Regions from separate parts of the Oceanobacillus sp. FSL W7-1293 genome, predicted to be linked through region 2. Evidence: riboswitches for the same ligand, from Rfam matches in the RefSeq annotation. Region 2 holds a riboswitch; the other holds the start of a gene.
The links. A riboswitch is a leader RNA that binds a small molecule or an ion and turns the genes downstream of it on or off. The one in region 2 is predicted to bind thiamine pyrophosphate.
Positions count from the first base shown of each region.

Region 1: it holds a riboswitch for thiamine pyrophosphate, as region 2 does, so the genes downstream of both, tenA (thiaminase II) here and MKY65_RS15605 (lipoate--protein ligase family protein) in region 2, are expected to answer to the same signal.

Region 1 covers NZ_CP150212.1:2,423,823-2,438,997, forward strand. The annotation lists gene MKY65_RS11890 (PLP-dependent aminotransferase family protein) at 1-203, opposite strand, end outside; gene MKY65_RS11895 (gluconate 2-dehydrogenase subunit 3 family protein) at 1,436-2,185, shown strand; gene MKY65_RS11900 (GMC family oxidoreductase) at 2,207-3,946, shown strand; gene MKY65_RS11905 (twin-arginine translocase TatA/TatE family subunit) at 3,974-4,177, shown strand; gene MKY65_RS11910 (NAD(P)/FAD-dependent oxidoreductase) at 4,681-5,727, shown strand; gene MKY65_RS11915 (NAD(P)-dependent alcohol dehydrogenase) at 6,048-7,091, shown strand; TPP riboswitch at 7,238-7,340, shown strand; gene tenA (thiaminase II) at 7,432-8,118, shown strand; gene MKY65_RS11925 (hypothetical protein) at 8,417-8,869, shown strand; gene MKY65_RS11930 (LysM peptidoglycan-binding domain-containing protein) at 9,627-10,109, shown strand; gene MKY65_RS11935 (DEAD/DEAH box helicase family protein) at 10,503-13,118, shown strand; gene MKY65_RS11940 (DUF2294 domain-containing protein) at 13,445-13,807, shown strand; gene MKY65_RS11945 (NAD-dependent formate dehydrogenase) at 14,172-15,175, shown strand, end outside.
Region 2 covers NZ_CP150212.1:3,166,279-3,181,453, reverse strand. The annotation lists gene ileS (isoleucine--tRNA ligase) at 1-1,565, shown strand, start outside; TPP riboswitch at 1,703-1,805, shown strand; gene MKY65_RS15605 (lipoate--protein ligase family protein) at 2,001-2,843, shown strand; gene lipA (lipoyl synthase) at 2,836-3,780, shown strand; gene lspA (signal peptidase II) at 4,001-4,471, shown strand; gene MKY65_RS15590 (RluA family pseudouridine synthase) at 4,468-5,379, shown strand; gene pyrR (bifunctional pyr operon transcriptional regulator/uracil phosphoribosyltransferase PyrR) at 5,550-6,098, shown strand; gene MKY65_RS15580 (aspartate carbamoyltransferase catalytic subunit) at 6,776-7,705, shown strand; gene MKY65_RS15575 (dihydroorotase) at 7,662-8,945, shown strand; gene MKY65_RS15570 (carbamoyl phosphate synthase small subunit) at 8,938-10,038, shown strand; gene carB (carbamoyl-phosphate synthase large subunit) at 10,031-13,231, shown strand; gene MKY65_RS15560 (dihydroorotate dehydrogenase electron transfer subunit) at 13,228-13,986, shown strand; gene MKY65_RS15555 (dihydroorotate dehydrogenase) at 13,983-14,897, shown strand; gene pyrF (orotidine-5'-phosphate decarboxylase) at 14,894-15,175, shown strand, end outside.

The sequences.
Region 1 (15,175 bases), 740 kb from region 2:
AAAGCTTTTGAAATGGTACTTAAATTTAAATCTAAATAATCAGCCAACTCTCGCTGAGGGGGAAGCTTTGTTCCTGGCAATAAATTTCCATTTAGTATATCGTCCTCCAATTGCTGGGCGAGAGTTTGATAAACTGGCTTTTTGTTTTTATTGAGCAACGGTTTCCAAGACATCGGATAGTTTTCAAAAGAATTAATAGACATGTTCTTCCCCCTCTTATACAATTTTACGCTGTTTATTTCGACAGTTTCTTACAATTTCAATGATTTCTTAAAATACTGAATAACATCCTTGCTTTATATTGTATAAGCATATTCTTCCCATCTGCAATTCTTTTTTTGAATTTACTAAACCTCATGATGAGTTAATGCCTTAGGAAGCAATTGCAATTGCAATTGCAGAGCAAATTGCCGATCCTGACAAACTAAAAACCAAACCTTCCAATAAAATAAGGTTTGGTTTTTAGTTTGTTTGTCATTATCGAGCAAACGGCTGCTCCGCTGTGTCTTTTTATAGCAGGGGGTAAGCAGCTCCGGGTTCAACGCATAATCTACATACTCTTTTGTGATTTCAGCAAGTTGTTCCTCCTTGATGACCGACACCATTCAGCGCAAATGGCGGTAAATAATGTGCACCGACAAAGTTAACAGCTGCTTCCAATGGAGGGACGCTGTATCAATAGAAAGGAAATTGAAAAATAATACGATCATGATTTTCTACCAGCTTTTGTTCCTCTTGAACATCGATTTATTCCTTGGAATAAGCTCTATAAACATCGTGGACAGTAACGTTAGGCTGCTTCTCTATTTCTTCAATTAAATACCGCTTTCCACGAGATTTAGCCAAATTGGGGTGAAAAACGAATACTAATGTTTTCATTTTATACGAACACCTTCTATAAATCGCTTTATCAGCGCTTCATCGCAGCTGAAGTATTTTCCGGAAAATAAATCTATATTGCGTAGTTCAAACGATAAGTCTGTATTCATTTGGTTACTAAAATCATCGTAAATCCAAAGTTTCTTTTTTGAGAAGCAGGCACTTTAATTAAACATTGTTCCTTTTAAGAAACCAAATGGAGTAAAAGAAGTTATCTATATATTTAATTGAATTGACTGTTTAGAGATGACCTGATTGCCATAGAATATTAGAAATAACAACAAACCAATCTTCGTATTTTTTGACTTACAAGGTATATGACCATCAGAGAAAACATATAGATGTAATAACGAACTAAAAACTAGTGAAAGTATCAAAACGTATAGAGAGAACATAGAAAAATAAACTTGAAATAAAGAAAGGGTACGCAAAGCAGGAAGTTTTAGAACGTATCCAAAGCAGAATCATTCCTTTCCCATCTTGATAACTCACTCAAAATGAGTTTTTTTACATTCTAGTTGTAACATTTTAATTGTTTTAGAAAGGCGGGAGTAAAATGGCTGAAGAGTCAAAAGGTTCTAAGATGTCACGCAGAAAATTTGTAAAGAATTCCGGGTATGTAGCAGGAGGTCTTATCGGCGGCGGTTTGATAGGATCTGTGTTTGGAGCAAGCTTTGGTGGGAGTGGAACGAAACAGCCAGCTGCACCTACTGTAAAAGAAGAGGAGAATTTCAACCAGGCATTAATGTATTTCACAAGACATGCTGATTTTAATACGCTTGGTGCAGCGACGGAGCGTATATTTCCAGAAGATGATAATGGACCTGGCGCGTTAGCTCTTGGAGTTCCCTATTTTATTGATCATCAGTTAGCAGGAGCATATGGAAATAATGATAAAGAATATATGCAAGGTCCCTTTCGTAAGGGAACCCCTTTTCAAGGCTATCAGTCTGCATTAAAACGTCATGAAATCTTTATGCAGGGAATTCGTGCATTAGAGCAGGAAAGCCAAAATGATTATAAGGAGTCTTTTATAGATTTGGAAGGAGAACAGCAGGATAAAATATTGCAAAAATTTGAAAATGACGAAGTAAAATTAAAAGGGGTTGCGTCCTCTGAGTTTTTCAAAATGCTGCGTGCATCAACACTCGCAGGTGCTTATGCTGATCCTTTATATGGCGGGAATGATAAAATGCGCGGTTGGAAAATGAAGGAATATCCAGGCAGTCAAATGAGTTATACCGATAAAATTGAGGATGAAAGCTTTATAGAGATGGAACCAAAAGCATTAAACGATCATTTGTAATACGATGAGGAGGCTGTTGATATGGCAAAGAAATTGGACAAGGTAGATGTTGTCACTGTTGGGGTTGGCTGGACAGGCGGTATTATTGCCGCAGAGTTGACAAAGGAAGGATATAAAGTCGTTGGTCTGGAACGAGGCGGTGACAGAGGAACAGAAGATTTTCATATGGTTCATGATGAATACCGTTACGCTGTCCGTTATGGGCTGATGCAGGATACCTCGAAAGAAACCATCACATTTCGGAATAAACGGGATGAACATGCACTGCCCATGAGACAATTAGGTTCATTTCTTCTAGGAGAAGGTGTCGGCGGTGCTGGTGATCATTGGAATGGACATACGTGGCGTTTTTTGCCATATGACTTGGAAATCAAATCGGAAACAGATAAAAAATATGGAAAGGACAAGCTGAGCGACGATTATACATTACAGGACTGGGGCATCACTTATGATGAGCTAGAGCCTTATTTTTATAAATTTGAACAAACTACTGGCATCAGCGGAGAAGAGAATCCAATGGGAGCTCCTCGGAAGAACGATTATCCGACAGGCCCAATGAAAAGCACTCCCATCTTGGATCGCTTTAAAAAAGCTGCTAAGAATTTAAATCTTCATCCTATCCAGATGGCGTCCGCAAATTTATCGGAGGCATATGAAAATCCGGATGGGGAAACAATCAATGCTTGTCAGTATTGCGGTTTCTGTGAGAGATTTGGTTGTGAGTACGGAGCAAAGTCAAGCCCGAATATCACCGTTCTCCCTACTGCAAAAAAAACAGGAAACTTTGAATTGCGGCCTGACTCCAACGTGGTCGAGGTACTTCATAATGATGGGAAGGCAACCGGTGTCCGTTATGTCGATGTGCAAACGGGAGAGGAGTTTGAACAACCTGCAGATGTGGTCATTTTGACAAGCTATGTATTAAACAATACGCGTTTACTGCTTCAATCAGAAATTGGCAAGCCTTATAATCCGGAAACTGGAAAAGGCGTCATCGGGAAGAATTATTGCTATCAAATCGGGGGTGGCGCAACGGGCTTCTTTGAAAACGAGAAGTTTAACACTTTTATGGGAGCAGGCTCGCTTGGGGCTACCGTAGATGATTACAATGGAGATAATTTCGATCATAAAGCTTTAGATTTCATTCATGGCGGTTCCTTATCAATTACACAAACAGGACGCCGGCCAATTGAAAGCAATCCAGTTCCTAAGGGCACGCCATCATGGGGTAAGGATTTTAAAGAGCAGTCACTGCATTATTTTAATCGATCTCTTTCTGTTGGTGCACAAGGAGCTTCCATGCCGCATCGCAACAATTATTTAAGCTTGGATGAAAACTATAAAGATGCATATGGTAATCCTTTATTGAAGTTAACGTACGATTTTACAGAGCAGGACCGGAACTTACATCGCTATCTTTCGGAAAAAGCCGGAGAGATTCTAAAAGAAATGGGTGCCGATCACGTGGACGTCAGAGAAATCAGCGAACATTATGATATCGTCCCATACCAGACAACCCATAATACGGGCGGTGTCATTATGGGTGCTGACCCAGAAACCTCTGCAGTAAATAACTATTCACAAATGTGGGAGGTCGATAATCTATTTGTTGTCGGTGCTTCTGCTTTCGCCCATAATGGCGGCTACAACCCGACTGGCACGGTAGGGGCACTGGCATATCGGGCTGCGGAAGGGATTATTAAATTTCTCGATGAGGGAGGCCAATTGGTCCAAGTGAGTAAAAACAGCCAGCATGTTTAATGATAGAATAAAAGAGGAGGGAACAGGATGGGGCTTTCCAATATCGGTATCCCAGGCTTGATTCTGATTATTATTCTGGCTTTGATCATTTTTGGTCCCCAAAAACTGCCTGAAATTGGTTCTGCCTTAGGGAAAACACTGACTTCATTTAAAAAATCAGCAGAAGGCATCATAAGTGATGAAGAAGCGAGTGAAACAAAGGAAATACCGAAAGTCAACAGAGAAGGTTGAAATCTTATGTTAATATTCTGCAATGCAATAAGCGTATCCGATGAATATGAGTTTGAGGTTTATTAGTATAGCTGTTTTCATAGAAAGAAATTTGAAGTCTTGTACTAAAAAAGAGAGCTGCACCGGCAGAATCCTTTAGGTACAAGACTTTTTTGCTGTGTATGAGATGACTTTTACCGGTTTTTTAAGTAGCTTAATCAGGAACGAAAAGATAGAAATAAAAAAAGACACATTGACATTTATAATGATAATGATTATCATTATCATTAAATAGTAGGATTTCTTTATCTAGCGGTTTTGATGGGACGAGTAAACGCAGTCCCAGGTCCAACTAAGGCGTTCGCGAATTGAAGTAATTGAAGACATTTTTCATCTCCCAATTTGCGCATCATTCTAGATATTATCCAATATTTTAGCGTGTGTTTTTTATCGATCTGGTGTGAATCCTCACGAATATTAAAAAAAGAATACAGAAAATTTAACTTATGGAAGGTTGTTAGACGATGACAGAATGCAAAGATGTAACCATTATAGGCGGTGGCCCGGCTGGATTGTATGCGGCCTTTTATTGCGGGATGCGCGATCTATCTGCCCGCATTATCGAATTTAAACCAAACCTCGGAGGGAAGGTTCATATCTATCCTGAAAAAATGATTTGGGATATAGGAGGACTAACACCGATTACCGGCGCTCAATTGATAGAGCAAATGGAAGCGCAGGCACGTACATTTAACCCGGAAGTTATTTTAAATGAAAAAGTGGAAAAACTTGAAAAGAATATGGAAGATTGTTTTGTGGTGACAACCCATACAGGACATAAATACGTTAGCCGAACGGTTATTTTGGCAACTGGCGGAGGTATTCTGGAACCAATTAAATTGGATATAGAGGGAGCGGACCGTTTCGAGGTAAGCAATCTTCATTACACAGTACAGAGCCTTGACAGGTTTAAAGATAAGAAAGTGATTGTTTCCGGCGGAGGAGATACGGCCATTGACTGGGCTACCGAATTAGAGCCCATTGCGGAACAGGTATCATTGGTTTATCGAGGGGAGGAATTCAAAGCGATGGAAGCGCATATCGCTCATCTGGAAGCCTCCTCTGTCCATATCTATAAAAATACAAAAATAGAAAAATTGCTTGCAGACGAAGAAGGTCATCATGTCAAAGAAATCTTGACGAAAAACCAAAAAACCGGGGAAAAAGTTCGTTTTGAAGTGGACGATTTAATCATTAATCATGGATTTGACAGAGAGCTGAAATTTATTAAAGAAAGTCCGTTGAAAGTAGAACTTGAACAGGACTTTTTCGTAAAAGGATCCGGAAAAGCTGAAACGAACATAGCTGGTTTATATGCTGCCGGTGATATTCTTTCATTCGATGGAAAGGTGCACTTAATTGCCGGCGCGTACAATGATGCAGCGAATACAGTGAATCAAGCAAAGCTGTATATGAAGCCGGATGCCTATAATGAGATTTATGTCTCTTCTCACAACTCAAAATTTGATGAGAAAAACAGAAAGCTGCTTTCTCACTTGTATACTAAATAATAAGCAAGAAAAATTGAATTTAAATGATACCTGCTATCTTCTTATTAACACTATCTCGAACAAAGATAGTGTTTTAATTTTGGAGGAAATGGAATGCCTTACATTGAGAAGCTGTTCTAAGAGAATAGGGTAAGAGCTTATTAGCACATTGTATTCCATAAAAAGAGAAAGACCGCACGTTTATTTATCGTATATCAACACGCATGTTACAATGAAGAATATATTCTTAAAAAATTATAGCTCTCTATTTTTCCAAAATAGTATAGGATGACGTATTTATACGCTTGGCAAAACAATACATATCAAAGAGGTGTAGTGGAATGAAAAAGATGAAGGCAGCAGTTCTGAATAAGCCATTGGATATTGAGGTTAAGGAAATTAATATACCAGAACCAAAGGAAAATGAAGTATTAATCAAAGTTCAGTGTATTGGCATATGCGGCTCTGATGTACACTACTACGAACATGGCAAAATCGGACGTTATGTCGTAGAAGAACCACTCATTTTAGGGCATGAATTAGCAGGTGATATTGTTAAAGCTGGCAGTCAGGTCGAGAATCTGGCAGCAGGCGATCGTGTAGCTGTCGAACCGGGTGTTGTATGCGGAACTTGTGAATATTGTAAATCAGGCCGATATAATCTCTGCCCTGAGGTACAATTTATGGCAACCCCGCCAGTTGACGGAGCATGGTCTGAATATATCACGATTCGCAGTGATTTTGCCTTTAAGATACCGGATCAAATGAGCTATGAAGAAGGGGCTTTAATTGAACCGCTTTCTGTAGGCATTCATGCGATGCAGCGCGGAAAAGTTCATCCCAATGATAAAATGTTGATTACCGGTTTAGGACCTATTGGACTGTTAGCGATCAAGGCTGCGAAAATATTCGGAGTGAACGAAATCTATTGCTCTGACGTGGTACCATATCGCAGAGAATTAGCGAAGAAATTTGGCGCGACAAAGGTATTTGATCCAACACAAGATAATATTCATGAGGAGATAGAAAAGGCAACAGCTGGCAGCGGTTTGGATATCGCTGTTGAAACTTCTGGTAATAACCGGGCAGTACAGGATGCACTGACAATTACGAAACGGGGAGGAAGGGTTGTATTAGTCGGATTACCTGCGTCCTCAGAAATACCTGTAGATATTACCCATATCGTCGATTCAGAATACGACATTCACGGTGTTTTTCGCTATGCAAACAGTTATCCGACAGCAATTCAGGCAATTGGCAGTCAGGACCTTGGTCTCGAAGATGTAATTACCCATAAATATCGTTTGGATGATATCAAAGAAGCTGTAGAAACCGCTGTAAATCAGAAGGATACTAGCATTAAGATAATGATTTATCCATGTTAACGAGTGAAACACACTAGTTTTTTTAGCTTTTTGGAAACCTATTTTTTAATAGATTTGATTATTTCTTTGCTGATTTTTTTATAAACTAAAAAGACTTGACTTAAAAATTTGTTCTGCTACCATAATAGACAATCGAATACATTTAAATTTTCTGCTAGGGGCGCCGTGACGGCTGAGATAAATGTATATTTAGCACCCTTAGAACCTGATCTGGTTAAGGCCAGCGGAGGGAAGTAGAATAAGCAGACAAACCATGCGTTGTTTTTACGTGTGTATGTTTTTGTATGCAGATACTTCCTTCTACGAGTCTTTAGAAAAAAGATTAGAGGAGGTTTTTTTTATGAAATTTACGGATGAATTACGTGCTGCAACAAAAGAAAGCTGGGAGCAGAGTTTAAATCACCCATTTGTGCAAGGAATTGTGAAGGGAGATTTACCGCTGGAAACATTTAAGTATTATATATTACAAGATATTTACTATTTAAAACATTACGGAAAGATCCACGCGATTGCAGCATCCCAGGCTGAGGATTTTAAACTGACTGCTCTTTTAGCTGATAAAGCACGCTTTACAGCAGAAGCCGAACTGACCGTGCATAAGGAACACGCTGAGATTTTAAATATTACTCAAGCAGATATAGATAATTTCAAACCAGCGCCAACTGCCTATGCCTATACTTCGCATTTATATCGAGCAACCATGTCTGGAAATCTAGCACATACTGTCGCTGCCATACTGCCATGCTACTGGTTATATGCGGATATCGGAAAAGTAAATGAACATGCAGCACCGGAGCCGGAAATTTATCGTAACTGGATTAAAATGTATGCAAGTGACTGGTTTCAAGATTCAACAAGCGAAATGATTAATTTACTAAACACTTTAGTTGAAGATATGAATGACCAGGAAAAAGAAAAGGTAAAAGAACAATTTATTATTGCAAAAGAATATGAACTTCATTTTTGGGAAATGTCCTACACTTTTGAAGGCTGGCTTTCGGAAAGTAAAAAAGTGAGCAGCCGATAAGAAGGAACAGAACGGCTTCAAATTTTTTAATGAGTCCAGTTTATTCGTTCAAGGTTAAAGAGCTCTCATTTATTGAGGGTTCTTTTTTTGCTGGAAGGGAAAGGTTATTTATTATACCAACTGCGCAATTTTGTTGAAAACACAATGTAATCAAAATTTCTTATGTTACAATGTGCGTAATGGCAAGCTGCAAACATGTCGAAGTAGAAAATTTAGTTTAAAAAGCATTTATTCCAAAGAAATGAATACTTGTAGATAGTGAATTTAAACTTGCGTCTAATCCAGAGGAGGGATAATCGTGAAAAATAATCAATTAACAAAGGAAGCTACCCTCCAAATAGTATCTGCTATAAATATACGCCTGAAAGGACGAACCAATCCTTTAGTGGTGTCGCTGGACGGAGGGAGTGGCGCAGGAAAATCTACGTTACCGCTTATAGCAGGGGAGAGCGTTCAATATCATCTTTTCTCTTTTTCTACGGGAACCGGTCTGACACCATCTTCCGTAACGGACGCGCCTTCAAAGGTCATTATTCTTGATGAAATTTATAGCTCGCTGTCAGAACTCTCTGATGTTGTTGATTTTAAGGTTCTAGTGGATGTGTTACCAGCGGTTTGCCGTTATAGGAGTAATGTAAGAGAGGGGTATGCGGATGAGGCCTGGCATAAGCAGTGGGACTCTGCAGAGGATTATTATTTCTCCGTTCTATGTCCGCCATCATCATTTGATTTAATCGTAATTAACCAGTAGGATATTGTTTTATAATGAATGAATCTGTTTCTTCAAATAAATAATATTGCAATTATGTATTGACAATTCAAGTGATAATGATTATCATTATCGATAAGGAATAAGGTTTCTCTATCAAAATTGTTCTGTGAATGTATCAGATGACTCATTGTGTTACCCCCTCAAACCAACATATAGAGACTTGATAGAGATTCCTTCTCTTTTGTAAATGAAAGGTTAATTACTACACTCATACATAGAATATAACTGATTGATAAGAAAAAACGGTACAAAATTATTGGATGCCATATCATTTCCTTATCTTGAAATTAAAACAAGAAGTTAAAACTGAGGGTCAGACTTATCAAACTGATTACAATACGATCATGAATCACGCTTAAAAGCATTTGATAATGATAATTTCCTGCGATAAATAATTCGAGTATTTGTGAATTATTTATCGCTTTCTTTTTAACTCCGTTTACTTTATTGAACTATTTACCTTTGCATTACAAACAGAAAAGGTACTATTGTGGTATGAAAAAGTAATTAACTGATTAAACGTTTACGCAAATGATTTAGCTGCATTCTCATCCCTGGGAAAATAATCAATGGAATAAAATATATTTCAATTTTTTCATTTTTATTACAATTAGATTAAATAGATAGAATTTAAGTTTATAAGCTAAGAAGAGGGGAAGATAGTTACTATCATATTGGAGAGGAAGGTGTTATTATCAAGTATATTTTTTCAATTTTTCTTGCTTTGGTTGGATTCGTGTTCTTTGCAGGGACCGCATCTGCGGAGCAGTATCATGAAGTACAACCAGGAGACAATGTGTATCGAATCGCACAAAACTATCAGGTAGACGTTAATGCTGTCATTGCGGCAAATCCATCTATATCGGACTCCGCTTATATTGAAGCCGGTCAAACAATAACAATACCAGATGAAAATGGAGCTTCTTTTACGGTTACCGCTTATACAGCTGGTCCTGAATCTACTGGTAAAGAACCTGGTGATCCTGCCTATGGTATCACAGCATCTGGTGAAGAAGTAGAAGAAGGAAGGACAATTGCATGTCCGCAGTCTCTTCCTTTTGGCACGAAAATACATATCCCAGAGTTGGATGAAACTTACGTGTGCGAAGACCGGGGGAGTGCTATTACAAATGGCCACCTGGATATTTATAAGGAAGATTTAGACGATGCACTGAAATTTGGAGTACAAGAACTTCCAGCTAAAGTGTGGACCTATTAAGCTTAGGAACTAGATGACAGATTTACTTTATGTTAAAAACCTTATCGCGATTTAACGCAAAGAAAGCAACCGCCTATGAATCTCATTTAGGCTGGTTGCTTTTTCGTATATAAGAATATGTTATAAGTTATTATATTAAGCTATGAAAACACGTATTAACATTCGTATAACTAGTCATTAAATAAGCAAAAATACCAAAATAGATACGAACAAAGAATAGTAAATGATTACTCAATATTGCAGCAATAGACAGATTCTCCACTTGAATCGTATAATGTGAATAAAAAGATGTGACAGTGGGATAAACGATGGAAATGCCAATTATAAGCGTATCTCCTTTCACTGATCATGATGATAATATAGAATAGAGAGCAAGGAAATGGGGAGACAGATATGGACAGCTTTCCTGAACGTATACAATTAAAATATTCATGGAGATCTTATCAACAAGCTATTATAGATGATATGGGCATCTATCTGAACAAACGTCATTTACATTTAGTAGCCCCTCCTGGTTCAGGAAAAACAGTTATCGGGCTGGAGATGATGCTGCGTTTTAATCAGCCCGCTTTAATACTGGCACCGACCATCGCCATCCGCGACCAATGGGTGACCCGTTTTGTAGAATTATTTTATCAGGGCGGTGATCAGCCGGAATGGATTACAACAGATCTAAAGGAAAAGGCTTTGGTCACAGTTGCAACCTATCAAGGGTTTCATCAATGGATGACTGATCAGGAGGAAGAGGTACAGGAAAAGCTTGCTTCCCATGTAAAGACATTGGTACTGGACGAGGCGCATCATTTACGCACTGCATGGTGGCGTTCTTCTGTTTCTTTTAGAGAAAAACTTACTAATCCAGCTATTGTGGCTTTGACAGCTACTCCGCCATATGATGTATCCATCCAGGAATGGAACCGCTATTTGGAGCTGTGCGGCGAGATTGATGCTGAAATAAGCATAGCAGAGCTGGTACGAGAAGCAGAGCTAGCTCCGTTTCAAGATTATGTCTGGATATCCAACCCCCCTCATGAGGAGCAGGAGGAAATTAATCAATTTCGAAGCCAGATCCTAGCGTTTCAACAATCCATACGTCATAACACGGCACTTATTGTTAAAGTGGAAGCACATCCATGGATTACGGATCCGGATACATATGCAGAAGAAATCCTGTCGGAGGCGGCCTATTTTTCCAGTATGCTTATTTTCTTAAAGGAAGTGGAAAGTACGGCCTGGATAAAGCCGCTTCCGATAATGGGCTTGAAGAAAAAACAAATTCCGGAGTGGAGCTTGGAATGGCTGGAACTCATGCTGACTCACCTGTTATATCAAGATAAGCATATGGATAAAGAGCAGCCTGTACTAAAAGAAATACAGTCTTATCTTCAACGTCTCGGAGCTGTTGAAAAGCGCAGGGTGGTCTTAACAGCAAATGATCGAATTAATCGTTTATTGGTGCAGAGCCCGTCGAAATTAAACAGTATCCAGCGGGTCACGGGCTTTGAGGCACAGGAATTAGGAACAGAGCTGCGCCAGGTTATTCTTACAGATTATATTAGACGAGACGATTTGCCTAAGAAAGCAGAGGATGAGCAGGATCTCCGGCGTTTGGGAGCTGTGCCTGTTTTTGAACAATTGCGCCGTCAAGAATTGGATGTTTCGCTCGGGGTTTTAACTGGATCGATTGTTATTATTCCCAAAAAGGCATTGGCCGCCTGTGAAGATTTTGCCGAACAATGGGATGTCTCTATAATAGCAACTGAACTGTCCTATGATGCAGGTTATGTAGAAATCACTATCAATACCAGCGCACGGCATAGAATGGTTCAAATAATAACGCAATTATTTGAACGTGGCGAAATCACTGTATTAATTGGTACAGCTGCGTTACTTGGAGAAGGCTGGGATGCACCGTTTATTAATTCATTAGTTCTTGCTTCTTATGTTGGTTCTTTTATGTTGTCCAATCAGATGCGCGGGAGAGCGATACGTATAGAGAAAAACAACCCGCAAAAAACAGCCAATATATGGCATCTTGTTTGTTTAGACGCTACCAATCCAGATGGCGGGGAGGACTACTTTGCATTGGAAAGACGTTTTAAGGCCTTAATTGGTTTGGGGCATCAGAAGAATGTGATTCAAACAGGGATTAGTCGACTATCATTGGCTGAACCACCCTTTTACAGCATCGATAAAAAACAGTCCAACCAGCAGATGTGTGATTTGGCGAAGAAGAGGGAGCAGCTTTTCCAGCGCTGGATGTCGGCAGTTGAAATAGATGGGACTTTAAAGGAAGAGATGTCTACCCAAAAACAGCAGGTGCCGCGTCCATTTTTATTTACGAATACCCTCAAGGCCTTGATTCTCGCGATACTTTCTATCATTTTTTTCTTTGTAGATAATGTACTTGGTGAAATAACGAATTTCCGCATTCTGGAAGATGATTTTCGTGCTTTTTTATGGGCGGTTGTTATTATTATAGCTATTGCTCTTATCATTGCTTCCCCATTCATTTGGAGATTACTCAAAATCTTATTTCGTAATATTAGTATCGAGAAAAGCATGAGTGAAGTTGGAACTACAGTATACCAGGCCTTATTTGAGTCAAGCTGGATAGAGACAAAGCCAGCTGTTTCCCTCATCCAGACAGAAGAAGAGAATGGCGTCATTACTTGCTGGTTAGAGAATGCCTCCATCTATGAACAGAAAATATATGTGGAGGCCTTGCGTGAGGTGCTGGACCCTGTCGAGAGTCCCAGATATATGATTGTCCGAAAACAGCGGACATTATGGTGGAATCGTATCGATTACCATGCTGTTCCTGCGATACTCGCACAAAATAAGGAAGTGGCAGAACTTTTCCTGACTTGTTGGGAAAAGCACTTAGGTAAAGCGGAACTGGTATATACGAGAACTCCGAAGGGAAGGCAAGTATTGCTTCAAGCAAGGGCAAAGGCCATGTCTGCGCAGTTTGTATCTAAATCGGAGCAAGTATCCGTATGGAAGTAGCGAAGGCTTTAATATGCCTTTGTTATTTTTGTAGATACTGATGGATCTTATGCTTATTAATAGACTCATTTTTTAACAAAATTGGATAAAACTAAAAAAAGGTTCTAATTATAGTTTGCTGAGCAGTCTTCAGATGAAGCGGGCAGGAAGTAATGTTGTTTTGCAAAAATATACAGCATATTAAAAATAAGAATATACGGATGAAAAGGTATTTTTTAATCTAGTGTTTCGGCTTAATTTGATTGGTTTAATTTGATTAATATAAAAAAAGTGCTATAATAATTTTTAAGATTAGATTAATAATATTTATGAAAGAGGATTTATATATGTCCACAACTATTCATAAAGTCGAACAACAGTTTGCCAACTTAGTTCGGTCCTATCGCAAACAGCATATTGGAAAAGGCCCTGAGAAAATTAAAGTATCATTTAATGGTACCTGGGCCATTGCTTATATGAATGGGAGCCTTAGTCCTGTAGAAAAGTTTATCGCTCAAACTGAGGAAGGTCATACAATGATATGGCAAGCCAGGACACAAATGGTTAAGCAATTGTATCAAAAAGTACGGCCTTTAGATTTAGAAGAATTAGTTGGTGCGAAATTTTTAAAACTATTTGCAGATATTAATGTAGAAGATGACGAAGCTATTTCAATATTTGTATTTGACAAACCAATAGATAGACTGTAAAATTAATAGACTTTTTTAGGTGGCTTAGTCAATGGTACATATGTGCTAATTACTAACTACTGTCATGATATTGATATCTAGCTATGTTATCAAATAAATAAATTGTTTTGGTTTGTATCCGATTAATGCTTGAGAACAAAATTACTTGTTGTTGATAAATAACTCGAATTTAATATAGAAATAAATGGCGGATTGGTCTATGGTACCTTATGTGCTAATTACTAACCACTATCTTGCGAAATCACTTTCGATTTTACAAGATGGTGGTTTTTTCTATATAAAGGGGGTGCTATATGGGGAGCTTAAATAAAATACCATGAAGAGAGAAGTAAAAAAATTTATAATGAAAAGGAGTAGGATTATAATGAAAATCGTTGCATTATTTCCAGCGTCAACAGGTTATTCACAACTTCTAACTAAAGAGACATCATTAGGCTTAGAGGATTTCCTGAAAGGAACAGAAGATGAGTTAGTATTGATAACTGATGATAAAGAAATCGATCAGCATATTGAAGATATGGATGTTGTTATATCTTCTCCTTTTTTACCGGCGTATATTACAAAAGATCGTGTCGAAAAAGCAAAAAATCTTAAACTGGCAATTACCGCGGGAATTGGTTCTGACCATGTCGATATAGAAGCAGCAGCAGAAAAAGGGATTACTGTAGCCGAGGTAACTGGCAGTAATAACGAAAGTGTTGCGGAGCAGAATGTGATGGAAACATTGCTACTCTTAAGAAATTATGAAGAGGGGCACAGGCAAGTGGAAGAAGGTGAATGGGATTTACCAAGAGTAGGTTCTAGTGCCAATGAGTTATTAAATAAAAAAATTGGAATTTTTGGTTTTGGTCGAATTGGCCAATTAACAGCAGAACGGTTAAAAGCATTTAATGTAAAGCTACAATATAATGATCCATATAGAAAAAAAGATGTAGAAGAAAGAATTGGAATCGAATATGTTACCTTTGATGAACTAATTAAAAGCTCTGATGTAGTGATTATTCAATCACCATTAACTGCAGATAAGGAGAACAAATTCGATCAGGAAATAATAAGTCAAATGAAAGAAAATGCTGTACTTGTTAACTGCGCTCGCGGTGCAATTGTAGATAAAAATGCAATTGTTCATGCGGTCAATGATGGACGTATCAGATATGGCGGCGATGTTTGGTATCCACAACCAGCTCCAGTAGATCATCCATGGCGTTCTCTTAAACAAACAGGATTAACAGTTCACTATTCTGGTATGACCGTAGAGGCACAAGAAAGAATTCAAAAAGGTGTTATAGAGATGTTAACGAATTTAATGGAAAATACACCAATAAGAGACGAATATATTATTGTAGACAAAAATAGAGTTTCCCATCA
Region 2 (15,175 bases):
GAACAAAGAAACCGACGATTTTCCGTGCAACGTCACAGTGGTTTGCATCCATTAAAGATTTCCGTCAGGATATTCTTGATGAAATTAAAAAAGTGCATTGGTATCCGCATTGGGGAGAAACAAGACTTTATAATATGGTGAGAGATCGTGAAGATTGGTGTATTTCCAGACAGCGTGCCTGGGGAGTTCCGATTCCAGTATTTTATGGAGAAGACGGCACAGCCATCATTACGGATGAAACGATTTCGCATGTATCCGAACTTTTCCGTGAACATGGGTCCAATGTATGGTTCGAAAGAGAAGCGAAGGATTTATTGCCGGATGGATTTACTTCAGAGCATAGCCCTAATGGCAAGTTTACTAAAGAAGTCGATATTATGGATGTTTGGTTCGATTCAGGCTCCTCACACGAAGGGGTGTTGATGAACCGGGAAGAACTTGATCGTCCGGCTGATGTGTATTTAGAAGGAAGTGACCAGTATCGCGGCTGGTTTAACTCTTCATTATCTACATCTGTTGCTGTAACAGGCAAAGCGCCATTTAAAAATATTATCAGCCATGGGTTTGCGCTGGATGGAAATGGACGCAAGATGAGTAAATCATTAGGAAATACGGTTGATCCGTCCAAAGTACAAAAACAATTAGGTGCCGATATTTTGCGTCTGTGGGTTTCCAGCGTGGATTATCAGGCAGATGTGCGTATCTCGGATGCTATTTTAAAACAGACTTCGGAAAGCTACCGTAAAATCCGGAACACCTTCCGTTTCTTACTGGCGAACCTTGCTGATTTTGATCCTAGCAAAGATCGCGTGAACGATGAAGAATTGCAGGAAGTAGACCGTTATATGCTTTATCGTCTGCAGCAAATCTTAAATAATGCACGTGATAATTATGAGCACTTTGAATTTGCACCAGTAATCAGCCAGGTCCATAATTTCTGTGCTGTTGATTTAAGTTCCTTCTATTTAGATTTTGCGAAGGATATCCTGTATATTGAAGCTGCAGACCATCCGCGCCGTCGCAGTCTTCAAACAGGCTACTATGAAATTTTAACAACACTTGTGAAATTGCTTGCTCCAATAATTCCGCACACAACCGAAGAAGTTTGGGAATATATCCCTGGAGTGGAGGAAGAAACAGTTCACTTAACAGATATTCCTGAGCCGCGGGAGGTTGCAGGGGCAAAAGACATTGTCGGAAAATGGGATCATTTTATGGAAGTAAGAGATGATGTTCTGAAAGCACTCGAAGAAGCAAGAAGCGAAAAGGTTATCGGGAAATCATTGGAAGCTAAAATTACAATCGTACCGCTTGATGAAGAAACGAAGCAGGTGCTTGAAAATATTACGCATCTGCATCAATACTTTATTGTTTCAGAAACAGTTATTGCAGATGAAAAAGGAACAGGTAAAGCATATGATTATGTTGAGGTTGCCGTTGAAAAACATCCAGGTGAAACATGTGAACGCTGCTGGGTTGTTTCAGAAACAGTAGGCGAAGACAAAAATCATCCAACATTATGTGCGAGATGTGCCAGTGTTGTCAAAGAAAATTATGAGAATTAAAAAACAGGAGCCAGCTTTTTGAGAAAGCTGGCTCCTGTTTTTACATATCTGCAAAAAAAATTGTAAACGCTAATTATTGTATTTTTCTTTACAATTATAAAAATTACCAGTAGACTTAATTTGTAAACTGAATAAGTATTATGCACTGGGGGAGCTGTTAAGCTGAGAAAGACATTCTGTATTGACCCTTGGCACCCGAACTAGATAATCCTAGCGTGGGGAATGTGCAGTCGATAAGGAATTGGATAATTTATCTATTTATCAATAAATCTATCAAAGGCTGCATTCTGTGGAATGGGGTCTTTTTTTTATTGAATCTATTCCCCATTTCGCTTGTATCTTTTAAGCTTGATGATCAAGAAGGGCCGCTAAGAAGCTTGGCATAACAGGGAACAGCTCCTGCAACAAGAAATTCTTTCATTGGAGGTGACGATATTGAAAAAACAGTGGGCGTTTATCGATACAGGCTTTCGAGATGCTGCATGGAATATGGCTTTTGATGAGTGCTTGATCAATTGGCATCAAGAAGGTAAAATTCCGCCGACATTACGTTTCTATGGCTGGGAAAAGCCCAGTTTATCGATTGGCTACTTTCAAAAAGTCGATAAGAAAATTGATCTGGAAGCGGTAGAACGGCATCAGTGTCAGTTCGTCCGTCGTTTGACCGGCGGCAGTGCCGTGCTTCATGACGATGAATTAACGTATAGCCTGGTTATTACAGAGAGTGATCCAGATATTCCTGTATCTGTACAAGAGGCCTATCATGTACTGGCAGAAGGAATATTTGAAGGATATCGCAATTTAGGGATTCCTGCAGAATATGCAACGCTGGACAGAGAAAGTGCCAGAGGAAGAACAGCAATATGCTTCGAAAAACCTGCGTTCTATGAAATGGTTGTTGACGGTAAAAAGCTTTCTGGAAACGCACAGACAAGGAAAAAAGGTGTATTGATGCAGCATGGGTCTATTCCTATGAGCATGGATACAAACATGCTTTTTGATTTATTTGTATTCTCTTCCGAAAAAATAAGAGAACGGAGCCGGGCTGCATTTTCTAAAAAAGCGGTGACGATTAATCAATTAACGAGTCGAGAGCATCGGTATGATATACTGGCGGATGCATTCAAAGAAGGGTTCAAGAAAGGTTTAGGTTTAGAATTTCATCCTCTGCAATTAACCAAAGCTGAGTGGGATGAAGTAGAGCAATTAGCACAATCAAAGTATGAAACGGAAGCGTGGAATATCAACTCAAACAAGGAGCGTGCTGGCATTGGCTAAACAATCAGAATATATTCGTAAACCAGAATGGCTGAAAACAAAAATCAACACCAATGAATCATACAAAAAATTAAAGAACTTAATGCGGGATAAACGGCTGAACACAGTTTGTGAGGAAGCAAAGTGTCCGAATATTTATGAATGCTGGAGCGAGCGAAAAACGGCAACTTTCATGATTTTAGGAGATACCTGTACACGGGGCTGCCGATTCTGTGCCGTCAAAACTGGTCTTCCAAGCGGAGTTGATCTGGGAGAACCAAAGCGGGTTGCTGACTCTGTTGAAATTATGGGATTAAAGCATGTCGTTATAACAGCGGTTGCGCGTGATGACCTGGAGGACGGAGGAGCGGCTGTTTTTGCCAATACAGTCCGTGCAGTTCGTCATCAGAATCCAGGCTGTACAATAGAAGTTCTCCCTTCGGATATGAAAGGGGACTATGAAAGCTTACATACACTGATGGACAGCGAACCGGATATTTTCAATCATAATATTGAAACGGTGAGACGTTTAACGAAACGGGTTCGGGCAATTGCAAGATATGACCGGTCCTTGCAGCTTCTGCAGCGAGTTAAAGAAATTGCTCCCGACACTCCTGTGAAATCAAGTATAATGGTAGGTCTGGGCGAAACAAAAGAAGAGCTTATCGAGGCAATGGATGACCTGCGGGCGCATGACGTGGATATTGTGACCATCGGACAATATTTACAGCCAACCAAAAAACATTTGAATGTGGAAAGGTATTATCATCCCGATGAGTTTGAAGAATTGAAAAATATTGCCCTTGAAAAAGGCTTCTCGCATTGTGAAGCTGGACCATTAGTACGCTCCTCCTACCACGCCGATGAACAAGTAAGCCAATCAGCCGCCCAAAGGCGAATTAACTATATGAAAGGCTATGAATCACAGGAGAATACAAAGGTTGATTTTCAATTTTAAATGATATATTTTCTGATAAAATCCCTCTCTGCCCGTTTATAAAACGGCCGGAGGGGATTTTTTATATGCTCATATGCTTACGAACCGATAGATGCAGCTGTCAGAAAGAAGGAAAGCCGTATTGTTTCTTGAAAATTACCAGCAGAAAGGATAAGATAAAGAAAGCTTGGTAAACGAACCCTGAAAAGGCGCAGATTTGCTTTAGATTGGAGAAATGAACATGTGGAGATATTATCTGATTACACTTGTCCTGATTGGGATAGACCAATGGACAAAATGGCTTGTTGCTGCACGAATGGAAATAGGTGAATCCATCCCGATTGTGGAGGACTTCTTTTATATTACCTCACATCGGAATTCAGGAGCAGCATGGGGTATTTTAGAAGGACAAATGACGTTATTTTACATTATTACGGTTATTGTGATTGCCGGGTTAATATACTTTTTACATACACATGGAAAACAGGACCGCCTGATTGCTGTCGGGGTCAGTGTATTGATTGGAGGGGCGGTCGGGAATTTCATCGACCGTATTTTATATCAAGAAGTAGTAGACTTTGCAAACTTCTATATTTTTAATTATAATTTTCCGATATTCAACGTCGCAGATGCATCTCTTACAATTGGTGTGGTGATTGTGATGATTGCAATTATTTTGGATGAGAGAAAGCGGGGGAAAGAGAAAAAATGACAGTAAACCAGCATACAGTGACAGAAACAGAGCATAAAAAAAGAGTGGATAAAATACTGGCGGATGTGCTGCATGAATATTCGCGTTCTCAAATTCAGGGCTGGATAGAAGAAGGCAATGTCAAGCTGAATGGAGAAGCAGTGAAAGCAAATCAAAAATGCCAAACCGGAGAAAGCCTTACATGGGAAATACCTGAAACCAAACCGCTTGTTTTAGAGCCGGAAAATATTCCTTTAGATATTGTTTATGAAGATGAGGACCTGCTGGTGGTGAATAAAGCAAAAGGGATGGTTGTCCATCCTTCTGCAGGTCATCACACCGGGACATTGGTCCATGCGTTATTATATCATTGCACTGATTTATCAGGAATTAACGGTGTGGAGCGCCCCGGGATTGTACACCGTCTCGATATGGATACGAGCGGACTTTTAGTTGTTGCGAAGAATGACTACGCCCATCAGTATCTATCAGAGCAGCTGCAGGAAAAGACATTAAAAAGAACGTATGAAGCAATTGTTCATGGAGAAATTGGCCATGAGACCGGGTTAATCGATGCGCCGATCGGCAGAGATCCGAAAGACCGTCAAAAAATGGGGATCGTTGAAAATGGAAAACAGGCGGTTACTCATTTTCGCGTGCTCGAACGTTTCCCTGACTATACGCATGTGGAATGCCAATTAGAGACTGGCAGAACACATCAAATTCGTGTGCATATGCAATATATTGGCTTTCCGATTGTAGGCGATCCAAAATACGGTCAGCGAAAATCGTTAGATGTCCAAGGACAGGCTCTCCATGCGAAGCAAATTGCTTTTATCCATCCAAAAACAGAGAAGCAGATGGAATTCAAAGCAGCACCGCCTGCTGTCTTCATGGAGGCGCTCGACCAAATCCGCAAAATGTATTGACAGACCCGTCATATTCTGACATAATAAGTAACAACAAATAAAGACCTTTAACAATAGTCCTGTGAGGCTAGGAAGGCTGCGATCAGCAAGTTTGCTTACGGTACACGTATGCCCTTTTCCATCAGCAGGAAAAGGGCATTTTTTATGCAGTTTGGAAGGAGCGGGCTAATTTGAAGAAAAAAACAGAGATTCTGGATGCTGCAGCAATAAATAGAGCATTGACCAGAATGTCCCATGAGATTCTGGAAAAAAACAAAGGTGGAGAGAACCTTGTTTTAATTGGAATCAAAACAAGAGGCGTTCCGCTGGCGAAAAGCATTCAAGAAAAAATTAAGCAAATTGAAGACATCGAAGTTCCGTTTGGCGAATTAGATATTACCATGTACCGGGATGATTTGGAAAAAAAGGATCATCACGAAGAACCGCGAATTAACTCAGTTTCTATTGATATGGACATAACGAACAAGCAGGTCATTCTGATTGATGATGTTCTTTATACAGGAAGAACTGTCCGTGCGGCAATGGATGCCGTAATGGATGTCGGCAGACCGGCGACGATTCAGCTTGGAGCTTTGGTAGACCGCGGTCACCGCGAGCTGCCTATTCGGGCTGACTATGTAGGCAAGAACATACCTACTTCTGAACAAGAAATTGTTGTTGTTCAGTTAAGTGAAAAAGATCAAGTAGACCTTGTTTCTATTTATGAAAAGAATACATGATAACTTTTAATCAGATCCAGAGAGATTTGAAAGGTTGTTCAGAATAGCGAATGCTTATAGGGTATTCGTCTAGCTCTCTGCAACCTTTGCAGGGAGCTTTTTTTATGGAAGTTCAAAAAGTCACTAAATGATAAATGAAGAGCTCTTTAGTTGACTTGCTTTATCCGATGGGACTGCGGTTACCAATGTTGTCAGGTTAATGAATTTTATTAATTTTGATATAGATAGTAATAAAACCTATCTAGCGGAGTAAAAACACGGAGACTCCTATGGGAAAGCGCAATGGTCTTCGGTGGGGCGAGTAATCGCAAAAGCTCTTCGATGGGACGAGTAATTGCAGTCCCAGTCCCAGGGTGAAGACCTCGCAGAAAAAAAGCGAACTTCTTTTTTTCTACCCGCGGGGCATAAGTGCGACTATGCTTCTGTCTGCGCCTGACGGCTTGCCAATCAGCAAGTCTTCTTTAAAGGAGATGAGCTCGGGGCCCATGGAAAGCGTAGTGTTTTTCCGTAGCGGTCGCACTAACCTGAGAACATTGAGACCTGCGATTACTCGGTCTATTAAAACCGTTGCTGCGATTACTCGTCCCATCAAAACCTGTTAGCAACTTTTTGAACACATATATTTGTATAATAAAAATCAATTTTAAAGAATGACACCAAAGAGGGAGAGATGAATCGTGAAACATTTTATGTCGATGCAGCAGCTGTCGAAAGAAACGATGAATCAAATTCTGAAAGAAGCCGAATTGATAAGAAAATCACCAAGAACCATGAATAAACAGTTATTTGCAGCCAACCTGTTCTTTGAACCAAGCACAAGAACGAAAATGAGCTTTGAAGTTGCACAAAAAAAACTTGGTTTAGAGATGCTGGATTTTCATACCGAAGCTTCCAGCCTTGTCAAGGGAGAGTCCTTATATGACACAGCGAAAACCTTTGAAGCTATAGGTGCAGATGTGTTAGTCGTGCGTCATCCATCTGATAATTGGATAGATGAAATAGAAGAAGAAGGTTACTTGAGCATACCGGTTATCAACGCCGGCTCCGGAAAAGAAGAGCATCCTACACAGTGCATGCTGGATTTACTGACAATGTACCAGGAATTTGGCCATGTTGAAGGCAGGAAGGTTGTTATCGCTGGTGATATCAAGCACAGCCGGGTGGCCAGGTCGAATGCGCTTGCTCTGGAGAAATTAGGAGCTGAAGTTTACTTGAGTGCAGCACCAGGATTTGAAGATACCAGCTTACATTATCCATATATCACGATGGATGAGGCGGTAGAAATAGCGGATGTCGTGATGCTGCTGCGAATTCAGCATGAGCGTCATATTCATAAAGCAGAAACTTCAGATTATCTCACCCTCTATGGTTTAACAATGAAAAGAGCTGCAAAAATGCAGAAACACGCGATTATCATGCATCCCGCCCCAATCAACAGAGGGGTGGAAATCGACAGCAGGCTTGTAGAAAGTAAACAGTCACGTATTTTTAAACAGATGGAAAATGGTGTCTATGTCAGAATGGCAATTTTAATTCATGTATTAAAAGAATGGGGGATTATCAATGAAAACGAAATTAACGAACGCAAAACGCTTAACATCATCTAATGAATTGGTAAACTGTGAGGTGCTTATCGAAGACGGTAAAATCAAAAAGGTGGCCCCGGAAGTAACAGAGCAGGCGGATAACACAATTGATGCAAAGAATAACCTTGTTGCTCCAGGGTTTATCGATGTGCATGTGCATCTGCGTGAACCGGGCGGAGAGTATAAAGAAACGATTCGTACAGGAACAGAAGCAGCTGCCAAAGGAGGATATACTACTATTTGCGCAATGCCAAATACGAATCCGGTTCCGGATAGCCCGGAAACATTGGAGCAGCTGCTTCAAAAAATTAAAGAGGATGCTGTTATCCGTGTTCTTCCCTACGCTTCGATTACAAAAGGTTTAAAAGGTGAAGAACGCACAGATGTTAAAGCGCTGTTTGAGCAGGGAGCTTTTGCCTTTACAGATGATGGGGTAGGTATACAGACTGCCAATCAAATGCTTCAGGCCATGAAGGAAGCAGCTGCATGCGGTGCGGCAATTGTTGCTCATTGTGAAGATAATTCCCTGGTCTATGGCGGAGTAACCCATGATGGAGAAGTAAGCAAGCGCCTAAACCTGCCGGGGATTCCATCTTTAAGTGAATCCGTACAAATTGCCAGAGATGTCCTGTTAGCTGAAGCTGCCGGCTGTCACTATCATGTTTGTCATGTCAGCACGAAGGAATCGGTTCGCGTCATCCGTGATGCAAAAAAAGCTGGTATTCATGTTACAGCGGAGGCATCTCCACACCATTTAATATTAAATGAATCTGATATTACCGAAAATGATGCAAATTTCAAAATGAATCCGCCGTTAAGAGGAAAGGATGACCAGGAAGCACTGATTGAAGGGCTTTTAGATGGTACACTGGATGCTATCGCAACAGACCATGCGCCGCATGGAGAGGAAGAAAAAGCAAATGGTTTCTTAGAAGCGCCATTCGGAATTGTTGGATTAGAAACAGCTTTTCCATTGTTATACACTCATCTGGTACAAAAAAACGTACTAAATTTACATGAATTGATTGATAGAATGACGAAAAAGCCGGCGGATGTGTTCGGACTTCCTTATGGAACGTTGGAAGAAGGAGCGCCAGCAGATTTAACCATTATTGATTTAGGGAAAACAGCAAAAATCGATCGCTATCAATTTGCTTCTAAAGGGAAAAATACACCTTTCCATGGCTGGGAGGTAACAGGATTCCCTGTCCTGACAATGGTAGATGGCAAGGTCGTATTTGAGGAGGGCAACCATGCGTAAACGTAATTTAATTTTGGAAGATGGAACAGTTTTTGAAGGATACGGTTTTGGAAGCGAAGAAGTTTCCAAGGGAGAGATTGTTTTTAATACAGGAATGACTGGATATCAGGAAGTTATCACCGATCCAAGTTATTGCGGACAATTTGTAACGATGACGTACCCTCTCATTGGAAACTATGGAATCAATCGAGACGATTATGAAACAGTGACACCATTTATTCATGGTTTGATTGTGAAAGAATATAGTGAGCAGCCTTCCAATTTCCGGAATGAAGAGACCATCGACAGCTTCCTAAAGGCGAATAATATTCCCGGAATCGCCGGAATCGATACGAGAAAATTAACACGGATTATTCGCAAGCATGGAACGATGAAAGCAGCTATCCTTTCTGCGGAAGAAGATGTAGAAAAAGCAGTAGAAGAATTGAGAAATGCGGAATTTCCTAGAGACCAAGTAAAACAGACATCCACAAGCAAGCCTTACGTTGTTCCAGGCAGAGGAAGCCGTGTGGTACTGGTTGATTTTGGTGCAAAGCATGGTATTCTGCGGGAATTAACGAAACGGGATTGCCAAATTACGGTGGTTCCTTATAACTATCGTGCAGAGGACATTCTGCGTCTCCGTCCAGACGGCATCATGCTGACAAATGGACCGGGAGATCCAAAAGATGTACCGGAAGCGATTGAAATGATCAAAGAGATTCTCGGGCAGGTGCCGATATTTGGAATTTGTCTTGGACATCAGCTTCTGTCTTTAGCCTGCGGGGCAAATACAGAAAAGATGAAATTTGGACATCGCGGTGCGAATCATCCAGTGAAAGATTTAGAGAATGATAAAACGTACCTTACTTCCCAGAATCATAGTTATGCAGTAAATCCAGATTCCCTTGAAAATACGGGGCTTGAACTGACACAGATCGCCATCAATGATGAAACCGTAGAGGGAGTAAGACACACGAAGTATCCGGCGTTCTCGGTACAGTACCACCCGGAAGCATCTCCGGGACCAGAGGATACCAATTATCTATTTGATGAATTTTTAAAAATGATGAAGCAGCAAGTGAAGAAGCAGGAGGTTCATATTCATGCCTAAACGTACAGATATTCAAAAAATTCTCGTGATTGGATCTGGCCCGATTGTCATTGGACAAGCGGCCGAATTCGACTATTCTGGAACTCAGGCTTGTCAAGCATTGAGAGAAGAAGGTTATGAGGTTATTTTAGCCAACTCCAATCCGGCAACAATTATGACAGATAACACAGTTGCAGATAAAGTATATATGGAACCTTTAACAGAAGAATTCTTAACAAAAATTATTCGTAAAGAGCATCCGGACGCTATTTTGCCGACATTAGGCGGACAAACAGGCTTAAACCTTGCTATGGAGCTTGTCCGTAAAGGGGTATTGGAAGATCATAAAGTACAGCTTCTGGGAACCGCACCGGAATCGATTCAGCAGGCCGAGGATAGAGAGCTGTTCCGTACCTTGATGAATGAGTTGGATGAGCCAGTGCCGGAAAGTGAAATTGTACATACCGTGGAGGAGGCTGTTAATTTCGCCAATACCATCGGCTATCCGCTCATTGTGCGCCCGGCATACACGCTTGGCGGTACAGGCGGAGGAATGTGCTACAGCGAGGAAGAGCTGAAGGAAATCACACATAACGGACTGGTGCTTTCTCCAGTAAACCAGTGTCTGATTGAACGAAATATTGCAGGGTTTAAAGAAATAGAGTATGAAGTGATGCGTGACCATAAGGATCAGGCAATTGTGGTTTGTAACATGGAAAATATCGACCCGGTAGGAATTCATACAGGGGATTCGATTGTTGTGGCCCCGTCACAAACCTTAAGTGACCGGGAATATCATATGCTGCGTAATGCTTCCTTGAAAATTATTCGTGCTTTAGAAATTGAAGGCGGCTGTAATGTTCAGCTGGCATTAGATCCATACAGCTTCCAATACTACATTATTGAAGTGAACCCGCGTGTCAGCCGCTCATCTGCTTTGGCGTCTAAAGCAACAGGTTATCCGATAGCCAAAATTGCAGCGAAAATCGCGGTTGGTTATACGCTCGATGAAATTATCAATCCGATTACCGGTAAAACCTATTCGATGTTTGAGCCGGCGTTAGACTACGTGGTTACTAAATTCCCGCGTTTTCCATTTGATAAATTTACATCAGGAGACCGCCGTTTAGGCACACAGATGAAGGCGACTGGTGAAGTAATGGCAATTGGCCGTAATTTGGAAGAATCCTTACTTAAAGGTGTACGTTCCCTGGAAATGGGAACAGAAGAGCTTTACCTTGCAAAAGCAGAGGGCTTAGATGAAGAAACATTAGATAGACGCTTGAAGCGTGCAGATGATGAACGTATTTTTCTCTTGGCAGAAGCATTGCGCCGCGGTTATTCGGTCGATAAAATCTTTGACATGACCAAGATTGACCGTTTCTTCTTAAACAGCTTAAATAAAATTATTGAAACAGAGAAAGCCTTGATTGAAAATAAAAACGATATGGCAGTGTTAAAAGCAGCAAAAGAGCTGGGCATTGCAGATGAGCAGGTTTCCAGACTCTGGGATGTTCCGCTGGATGACGTATATGCATTAAGAAAAGAAAACAATCTCTTCCCGGTTTATAAAATGGTAGATACCTGCGCAGCAGAATTTGAGTCGGAAACACCTTATTTCTATAGCTCGTATGAAACAGAAAATGAATCGGAAGTAACAGAACGTAAGAAAATCCTCGTGCTTGGTTCCGGACCAATCCGCATCGGACAAGGGATTGAGTTTGATTATGCGACCGTGCATTCGGTATTTGCAATTAAAGAGCTGGGCTATGAAGCAATTATTATGAATAATAATCCGGAAACCGTATCTACTGATTTTACGATTTCCGATAAACTTTACTTTGAGCCGCTTACGCTGGAAGATGTCATGCATGTGATTGAACTGGAAAAACCAGAAGGCGTGATTGTGCAGTTTGGCGGTCAAACTGCGATTAATCTGGCAGATGGACTGGAACGCCGCGGAGTGAAAATCCTAGGTACTGGCCTGGAAGCAATTGATCGTGCAGAGGATCGCGATAAATTTGAAGTATTATTAGATGAGCTTGACTTACTTCGCCCGCAAGGAAAGGCAGTACCAAGATTAGATAAGGCAATTGAAACAGCAAATGAAATTGGCTATCCGGTACTTGTACGCCCTTCTTATGTTATTGGCGGCAGCCGTATGGAAATTGTATACAGTGAAAAAGAGCTGGAAAATTATTTAGCGAAATCAGATGGTGTGGATTCTGCCCATCCGATTTTAATCGATAAATATTTAACAGGAATGGAAGCAGAAGTAGATGCCATCAGTGATGGAGAAACAACGATTGTTCCTGGAATCATGGAGCATATCGAACGCGCTGGAGTCCACTCTGGTGACTCGATGGCTGTATATCCTCCGCAGCGTTTAAGTGAAGCTGTAAAAGAAAAATGTCTGGATGCAGCAGTGAAGATTTCAAGCGCATTGAACGTAAAAGGGCTAATCAATATCCAATTTATTATCCGTGATGAAGATGTTTATGTGCTTGAAGTAAATCCAAGAGCCAGCAGAACAATTCCATTTCTAAGCAAGATTACCGGCGTAACGATGGCAAATATTGCTACGAAATGTATCTTAGGTGAGAAATTAGCCGATATGGGCTATGAAACTGGTATTTTACCTGAGCAGAATCTTGTTTCTGTCAAAATTCCAGTTTTCTCTTTTGAAAAATTACGCAGTGTGGATACCATTCTTGGACCAGAAATGAAATCTACCGGCGAGGCAATCGGTTATGATAAAACATTAGAAAAAGCATTGTATAAAGGACTTATTGCTTCCGGATTAAAAGTTCCGCAAGAAGGCGGCGTATTATTGACCGTTGCCGATAAGGACAAGGCAGAAATGCTGGAAGTAGCAGAACGGTTCCATCAGCTTGGGTTTGTCCTCTATGCAACACAAGGGACAGCATCCTTTATTCAGGAAGAAGGCGATATTCCTGTTGTTCAAGTAGGTAAAGTAGGGGTAGACGAGCCGAATGTATTATCCATCATTGAAGAAGGAAAAGTCCAATTTGTTATCAATACACTTAATTCTGGGCAAAAACCAAGGTCGGATGGTTTCTTAATCCGCCGTGAAGCAGTAGAGCATGGCATTGCAAGCCTGACAAGCTTAGACACGGTGAATGCAATTATCAATGTCATTGATTCCACAACATTTACAGCACAATCCATTAGCCAGCAAAAGGTGAAGCAATGATGAAGAAAAGACATGAAATGGAAGTAATCGCTGTTGATACAATCGCCAAAGAAACAATTGAAATGACATTGTATCAGCCGGAAATCAGTCAGCAAACTGTGCCGGGACAATTCCTGCATTTGCTTGTCCCCGGTTTTACATTAAGAAGGCCTATCTCAATTGCCAAGGTCAATTCAGAGGAAGGCACCGTCACCATTTTGTTTAAAGTCGTCGGCGGCGGCACAAAAGCGTTAGCAGCTTATCAGCCGGGAATGACAGTCGATGCACTTGGTCCAAATGGAAATGGTTTTCAGGTAGATGATGTACAAGAAGGAGAACGTATTCTGTTAGTAGGTGGAGGAATTGGGGTTCCTCCCATCTACCACCTCGCCAAGCGCTTGAGTGAAAAGAATGTGGAGCTTGTTGCTGTATTAGGATTTCAATCCAAGGATTATGTCTTTTACGAAGAAGCATTCCAGAAAATAACGGAAACGTATGTAGTCACTAATGATGGCTCCTATGGACATCAAGGGTTTGTCACACATGTGTTTTCTGAAGTGGGCGCCTTTGATCAATATTTCAGCTGCGGACCGCTGCCAATGCTCCGCGCTGTGACCACAGAATTAAAAGATGCGGCAGGAAAAGTATCTCTGGAAGAACGGATGGGCTGCGGAGTCGGTGCATGTATGGCTTGTGTGCTGCCGACGGTGGATAACAGCTATAAGAAGATTTGCAGTGACGGTCCCGTATTTTCTGCGCAGGAGGTTATTTTATGAATCTAGAGGTGAAATTGCCTGGACTAACATTAAAAAATCCGATTATGCCGGCATCAGGCTGCTTTGGGTTTGGCAAGGAGTACAGTGAATTCTACGATTTAAGCCGGTTAGGCGCTGTTATTATGAAGGCGGCAACGCAATTTGAACGCTTTGGAAATCCGACGCCGCGTGTTGCAGAAACTTCTTCAGGCATGTTAAATGCCATTGGTCTGCAAAATCCGGGAGTAGAGCGGATTATTGCCAATGAAGTTCCCAGACTTGCTGCATATGATACATCTATTATCGCAAACGTTGCTGGAAGCTCATTAGAGGAATATATTTTTGTAGCCAGTGCATTTAATCAGACTAAGGATGTGCATGCATTAGAATTAAATATCTCCTGTCCCAATGTAAAAGAGGGCGGTATTCAATTTGGCACAGATCCGGAAATGGCTAAACGCGTTACATCCGCAGTGAAAGAGGCGAGTAATCTTCCTGTGTATGTGAAGCTGTCCCCTAATGTGACCAATATTGTCGAAATGGCAAAAGCCGTAGAAGAAGCCGGTGCGGATGGACTTTCCATGATAAATACATTAACGGGTATGAAGCTGCATTTGCCGACTGGAAAACCGCTGATTGCCAATCAGACTGGCGGATTATCCGGTCCGGCTATTAAGCCGATTGCAATCCGGATGATTTATGAAGTGCGGCAGCAGGTGTCTATTCCGATTATCGGCATGGGGGGCATTTCTACTGCCGAGGATGTGCTGGAATTCCTGCAGGCTGGTGCAGATGCAGTAGCAATTGGTACAGCCAATTTCCAAAATCCTTTTGCGTGTGTAGATATCATTGATGCGCTTCCAGAAACACTAATGAACTATCAATATACGTCTGTGCAAGATGTAATTAATAGAAGGGGCGTACAGGTATGAGTGTCTTTGTCGCATTAGATTTTCCAACATGGACCGAAACGGAACGGTTTTTAAAGGATAATGATCTTGCAGGCGTCCCTGTAAAAGTCGGAATGGAGCTTTTTTATCGAGAAGGACCGGCAATCATTGAAAAATTGAAAGCAGATAACCACCCTATTTTCTTAGATTTAAAGCTTCACGATATTCCAAATACGGTTCATCAGGCAATGAAAAATATTGCTTCTTTGAACGTAGATATGGTAACAACGCATGCGATTGGCGGAAAAGAGATGATTTAT